2 linked regions of the Paracoccus pantotrophus genome follow. The protein of the gene in region 1 interacts with the protein of each later gene in a pairwise test. Links are inferred from orthologs where the notes say so. Each region holds a gene or a part of one and is shown in the gene's direction. Other genes may lie near its edges.

The links.
Region 2: the proteins of ESD82_RS02925 (region 1) and ESD82_RS11400 interact in binary tests that used the Escherichia coli proteins (3 or more experiments, as listed by UniProt). The link is inferred for Paracoccus pantotrophus from one-to-one orthologs.

What each region holds. Positions count from the first base shown.
Region 1 is NZ_CP044423.1:615,228-618,539, forward strand. The notes cover bases 1-3,000. They hold ESD82_RS02925 (cysteine desulfurase family protein), read left to right. Parts: upstream 1-966; coding sequence 967-2,034; downstream 2,035-3,000. Other genes in these bases: coaBC (bifunctional phosphopantothenoylcysteine decarboxylase/phosphopantothenate--cysteine ligase CoaBC), read left to right, coding at 1-970; sufB (Fe-S cluster assembly protein SufB), read left to right, coding at 2,036-3,000. Also shown: more of sufB, read left to right, coding at 3,001-3,312. UniProt on the Escherichia coli protein: Master enzyme that delivers sulfur to a number of partners involved in Fe-S cluster assembly, tRNA modification or cofactor biosynthesis. Catalyzes the removal of elemental sulfur from cysteine to produce alanine.
Region 2 is NZ_CP044426.1:203,576-206,735, reverse strand. What follows is about bases 9-2,856. They hold ESD82_RS11400 (sulfurtransferase TusA family protein), read left to right. Parts: upstream 9-1,232; coding sequence 1,233-1,481; downstream 1,482-2,856. Other genes in these bases: ESD82_RS11390 (crotonase/enoyl-CoA hydratase family protein), read left to right, coding at 2,414-2,856; ESD82_RS11395 (AEC family transporter), read left to right, coding at 1,481-2,410; ESD82_RS11405 (DUF2478 domain-containing protein), read left to right, coding at 721-1,236; cobA (uroporphyrinogen-III C-methyltransferase), read left to right, coding at 9-635. Outside these bases: more of cobA, read left to right, coding at 1-8; more of ESD82_RS11390, read left to right, coding at 2,857-3,160. UniProt on the Escherichia coli protein: Sulfur carrier protein involved in sulfur trafficking in the cell. Part of a sulfur-relay system required for 2-thiolation during synthesis of 2-thiouridine of the modified wobble base 5-methylaminomethyl-2-thiouridine (mnm(5)s(2)U) in tRNA.

The sequences.
Region 1 (3,312 bases):
GGACGACCTGGCCTCGACCCTGCTCTTGGCCACCGACAAGCCGGTGCTGGCGGCGCCGGCGATGAACGTGCGCATGTGGCAGCACCCGGCGATGCAACGCAACCTGGAGACGCTGGAAAACGACGGCATCCGTTTCATCGGCCCGGACGAGGGCGACATGGCCTGCGGCGAATACGGCCCTGGCCGCATGGCCGAGCCCGAGGCGATCCTGGAGGCGATCCGTGCGGCGCTGGGGCGCGACCGGCCGCTGCGCCTGCCGCCCGAGGCGGTGGTCTCGCTGCCTGCCCGCGTGCTGGCGGGGCGGCATGTGGTCGTGACCTCGGGCCCCACGCATGAGCCCATCGACCCGGTGCGCTATATCGCCAACCGCTCCAGCGGGGCGCAGGGCGCGGCCATCGCCGCGGCCTTGCGCGACCTGGGCGCGCGGGTCAGCTTCGTCACCGGCCCGGCCGAGGTGCCGCCGCCCCAGGGCGTTGAGGTGATCGCCGTCCAGACCGCGCGCGAGATGCGCGAGGCGGTCGAGGCCGCCCTGCCGGCCGATGCCGCGGTCATGGCCGCGGCCGTCGCCGATTGGCATGTCGCCAATGCCCGGCCGGGCAAGATCAAGAAGGACGGCTCGGGCAAGCTGCCGCAACTGCAATTCGCCGAGAACCCGGATATTCTGGCCTGGATCAGCCGGCTGGAGCATGGCCGGCCGGCGCTGGTGGTGGGCTTTGCCGCCGAAACCGACGACGTGCTGGACAATGCCGCCCGCAAGCGCAAGCGCAAGGGCTGCGACTGGATCGTCGCCAATGACGTGAACCCCGAAACCGGGATCATGGGCGGGACCGAGAATGCGGTCACGCTGATTTCCGAGGAAGGGGCGGAAAGCTGGCCGCGGCTGACCAAGGACGAGGTGGCGCGACGGCTGGCCGGCCGCATCGCCGAGGCGCTGAACGGCGGCGAGGGCCGGGTGGAGGATCGCGCATGAGCCGGGTCTATCTGGACTGGAACGCGACCGCGCCGCTGCGCCCAGAGGCGCGCGAGGCGATGCTGGCGGCGACCGAGATCGTCGGCAACCCCTCCTCGGTCCATGCCGAGGGGCGGGCGGCGAAATCCGCGCTGGAGCGCGCGCGCGAGGAGATTGCCGTGGCGCTTGGCGCCGAGGGGACAGACGTGATCTTCACCTCGGGCGCGACCGAGGCGGCGGCGCTGGCGCTCCAGGGGCGGGGCCTGGCCTGTTCGCCGGTCGAGCATGCCGCCGTGCTGGCCTGGTGCGAGGCCGCGCTGCAAACGGATCCGGCGGGGCGGGTCTCGGTTCCCGATCCGGGCCGCGCAACGCTGCAACTGGCCAATGCCGAGACCGGCGTGATCCAGGATCTGCCGCAGGGCCTGGCGGTCAGCGACCTGACCCAGGCCTTCGGCAAGATCCCCTTCGCCTTCAACTGGCTGGGAATCGAGGCCGGCTTCGTCAGCGCCCACAAGCTGGGCGGTCCGCGCGGCATCGGCGCGCTGGTGGTCCGGCGCGGCACCGAGGTCGAGGCGCGCATCAAGGGCGGCGGGCAGGAACAGGGCCGCCGCGCCGGGACCGAGAATCTGATCGGCATCATGGGCTTTGCGGCGGCCGCAAAAGCGGCGCAGAATGATCTGGATCAAGGAATCGGGGAAAAAGTGTCGCAACTGCGCGATTCCCTGATGGCTACACTGGAATCCCAGACAGAAATGGTTACATTTCCGGGGCGCGAGGCCCGCCGCCTGCCCAATACATTGTCGATCCTGACGCCGGGATGGCGCGGAGAGACGCAGGTGATGCAGATGGACCTGGCCGGATTTGCCGTCTCGGCAGGCTCGGCCTGTTCTTCGGGCAAGGTCCGGCCAAGTTCGGTTCTGACGGCCATGGGTATCGCGGAGGAATGGGCGGGCGATGCGATCCGCGTCTCGATCGGCCCGGCGACGGAGCCTCGGGACGTGATGCGTTTTGCGGATGCCTGGCTTGCGGCGCATGGCCGCTGGCGGCAAAGGAATGATGGGCGGGCGACCGCAGGAAAGGTTTGAGATGACTGTAGAGATCGGCGAGGCAATCGAAATCCGCGAGGGCGTAGACCGCGAGACCGTCGAGACCGTCCAGAGCATGGGGTCGTACAAATACGGCTGGGATACCGAGATCGAGATGGAATATGCCCCCAAGGGCATAAACGAGGACATCGTCCGGCTGATCTCGAAGAAGAACGAGGAACCGGAATGGATGACCGAGTGGCGGCTGCAGGCCTTCCGCCGCTGGCAGACCATGACCGAGCCGAAATGGGCGATGCTGAACTATCCCGTGATCGACTATCAGGACCAGTATTACTACGCCCGCCCGAAAAGCATGGCCGAAAAGCCCAAGTCGCTGGACGAGGTCGATCCCAAGCTGCTGGCCACCTATGAAAAGCTGGGCATCCCGCTGAAGGAGCAGATGATCCTGGCCGGCGTCGAGGGCGCCGAGGGCGCGCCGGCCGAAGGCCGCAAGGTCGCGGTCGATGCGGTCTTCGACAGCGTCAGCGTCGGCACCACCTTCAAGGACGAGCTGGCCAAGGCCGGGGTGATCTTCTGCTCGATCAGCGAGGCGATCCGCGAGCATCCCGAGCTGGTGCGGAAATACCTGGGCTCGGTGGTGCCGCAATCGGACAATTTCTTCGCCACGCTGAACTCGGCGGTCTTCTCGGACGGCAGCTTCGTCTATGTGCCGCCGGGGGTGCGCTGCCCGATGGAACTGTCCACCTATTTCCGCATCAATGCCGAGAATACCGGCCAGTTCGAGCGCACGCTGATCATCGCCGACAAGGGTTCCTACGTCAGCTACCTGGAGGGCTGCACCGCGCCCAAGCGCGACGTGGCGCAGCTGCATGCGGCGGTGGTCGAGATCGTCGTGCTGGAGGATGCCGAGGTCAAGTATTCGACCGTGCAGAACTGGTTCCCCGGCGACGAGGAAGGCAAGGGCGGCATCTACAATTTCGTCACCAAGCGCGCCGATTGCCGCGAGGCGCGGGCCAAGGTGATGTGGACCCAGGTCGAGACCGGCTCGGCCATCACCTGGAAATACCCGTCCTGCATCCTGCGCGGCGACGAAAGCCAGGGCGAGTTCTATTCCATCGCCATCGCCAACAACCACCAGCAGGCGGATACCGGGACCAAGATGATCCATCTTGGCAAGAACACCCGCTCACGCATTGTTTCCAAAGGAATTTCTGCCGGGCAGGCGCAGAATACCTATCGCGGTCTGGTGTCGATGCATCCGCGCGCCAAGAACAGCCGCAACTACACGCAATGCGACAGCCTGCTGATCGGCGACAA
Region 2 (3,160 bases), on another replicon or contig:
TGGTGCTTTACGACGACCTCGCCTCGGGCCCGGTGCTGGACCAGGCCGGCCCGCAGGCCGTGCGCATTTCGGTCGGCAAACGCGCCGGCCGGCCCTCGGCCAAACAGGAACATGTCAACGCCCTGCTGATCGAACATGCGCAGGCGGGCAAGCATGTGGTGCGGCTGAAATCCGGCGATTCGGGCATATTCGGCCGGCTGGAAGAGGAACTGGCGGCGCTGCGCAGCCACGGCATCCCGTTCCAGATCGTGCCGGGCGTGCCCTCGGCCATGGCCGCGGCCGCCGTCGCCGGCCTGCCGCTGACCCGACGCCAGACCGCGCGCCGGCTGCAATTCGTCACCGGCGCCGACGTGACCGGCGGCCTGCCCGAGGACCAGAACTGGGCCGCCCTGGCCGATCCGCGCGCCACCACCGTGGTCTTCATGGGCCAGCGCACCTTCCCGCGCATGGCGGCGCTGCTGGTCGAAAACGGCCTGCCCCCCGACACCCCCGCCCTGCTGGCCGAGGCGGTGGGCCATCCGCATCAGCGCCTGATCCGCACCACCGTCGCCGCCCTGGCCAGGCAGCTGGCCAGCGAAGGCCCCAGCCCGCATCCGGCGCTGATCCTCTACGGCCCGCTGGCCGAGGGGAACTGAACCCGGCCGCTTCTTCGTTCTTCAAATACCCAATATTGCACCCGCGCCGCCAAAAGCTATTCTGGCCGCCGAAAGAGGGATCGTCATGCTGGGTTTCGTCACCATCCAGGACCAGACGCCGGGCGCCGGCGACCGGCTGCTGACCGCCACGGCCGAGCGGCTGGCCGCCGCCGGGCTGCGGCTGGCCGGCGCGGTGCAGATCAATACCGAGATCAGCCCCGGCTGCGAATGCGACATGGACCTGCGCATCCTGGGCGACGCCGGCCCGCTGGTGCGCATCACCCAGTCGCTGGGCGCGGGCTCGCAGGCCTGCCGGCTGGATACCGGCGCGCTGGCCCAGGCCGTCGCCCGCACGGAAACGGTGCTGGACCGCGGCGCCGAATTGCTGATCGTCAACAAGTTCGGCAAGCAGGAATGCTTCGGCCGCGGCTTTCGCGACACCATCGCCCGCGCGCTGGCTGCCGGCATCCCGGTGCTGGTGCATGTGCCCGACGAACAACTGCCGGGCTTTCGCGACTTTGCCGGCGACCTGGCCGAAGAGTTGCGGCCGGAACAGATCGACGACTGGTGCCGCGCCCGCCTGGCGGATTCCGCCGCATGACCGTGCAGATCGACGCGCGCGGCCTGTTGTGCCCCCTGCCGGTGCTGCGGCTGCGCAAGCGGCTGATGGCGCTGCCCCGGGGCGCGCGGGTCACGCTGCTGGCCACCGACCCCGCCGCCGTGATCGACGTGCCGCATTTCTGCGCCGAATCCGGCCACCGGCTGATCGGCAGCCGCGAGGTGGCGCCGGGCGAGACCGAATATACCGTCGAGCGCGGCCCCGCCTGCGCGATCGCCGCGGACTGATGCTGGCGATCTTCCTGAAGACCCTGCCGTTCTTTCTCGTTATCGGCACGGGCTGGCTGGCCGGGCGCACGCGCTTCTTCCCGCCCGAGGCGACCGGCTGGCTGACGAAATTCGTCTTCTACTTCGCGCTTTCGGCCATGCTGTTCCGCTTTGCCGCGACGCTGGACGTGGCCAGCCTTTTCGACCCGGCCTTCGTCCTGGCCTATCTGTCGGGGTCTGCCGCGCTTTGGGCGCTGGGATTTGCGGTGGCGCGCTGGCGCCGCCAGCCGCTCGCCGCCGCGGCGATGGAGGCGCATACCGCGATGACCGGCAATACCGGCTTTCTGGGCGTGCCGATGCTGGTCGTGCTGCTGGGCGAGCGTGCCATCGGCCCGGTGCTGATGGTGCTGACCATCGACATGGTGGTGTTCTCGACCCTCATCACCCTGATCGTCACCGCGGCAAGGCAGGGGCGGGTGCGGCTTTCGACGCTGGTGCCCTTGCTGCGCGGCATCGTCTCGAACCCGATGATCGTCTCGATGCTGGCCGGCTTGGCCTGGGCCGGGCTGCAGCTGCCGATGCCGGGACCGCTGGACGAGTTCCTGGCGCTCTTGGGCGCCTCGGCCACGCCGGGGGCACTCTTCGCCATCGGTGCCAGCCTCGCCGGCCGCGCGGCCGAGCGCATGGGCCCGGCACTCTGGCTCAGCTTCGCCAAGCTGGTGCTGCATCCGCTGGCCGTGGGCATCGCCGCGCTGGCGGTCTTCGGGGTCGAGCCCTATGCGGCGGGGGTGATGATCGCCGCCGCCAGCCTGCCGGTCGCCGGCAATGTCTATATCCTTGCGCAATATTTCGGCACCGCCGTGCAGCGCGTCTCGGCGGCCATCCTGATCTCGACCGCGGCCAGCATCGCCACGGTTCCCGTCGTCATTCACTGGATCACGAAAGGCTAGACCATGCGCGACATCTCGGCCCTGACGCTCGACAACCTGCTGTTCCGGATGGACGAAGACGGCATCGCCACCGTCACCCTGAACCGCGCCGCCAAGCGCAACGCGCTGAACGCCGAGACCATCGAGGAACTGGTCGAGGTCTTTTCCGCCCTGCCCGCCTCGGGCGCCCGCGCCGTGGTGCTGCGCGCCGAGGGGCCGCATTTCTGCGCCGGGCTGGACCTGGTCGAGCACGGGCGCGAAGAGCGCAGCCCGGCCGAGTTCATGCGCATCTGCCTGCGCTGGCACGAAGCCTTCAACAAGATCGAATACGGCGGCGTGCCGGTCATCGCGGCGCTGAAGGGCGCGGTCGTGGGCGGCGGGCTGGAGTTGGCCTCCTCGGTCCATATCCGGGTCATGGACGAGACCACCTATTTCGGCCTGCCCGAGGGCCAGCGCGGGCTGTTCACCGGCGGCGGTGCCACCATCCGCGTGCCGCGGCTGATCGGCCAGGCGCGCATGGTGGACATGATGCTGACCGGCCGGCTCTATTCCGGGGACGAGGCAGTGCAGGTCGGGCTGGCGCAATACCGCGTGGCAGACAGCGAGGCCATGGCCTATGATCTTGCCCGTCGCGTGGCGCAGAACACGCCCTTGTCGAATTTCGCCGCCTGCTCGGCGATCTCGCATATGCAGAACATGTCGGGGCTGGACGCCGCCTATGCCGAATCCATGGTCGCCGGCATCGTCAACACCCAGGACGCCGCCAAGGGC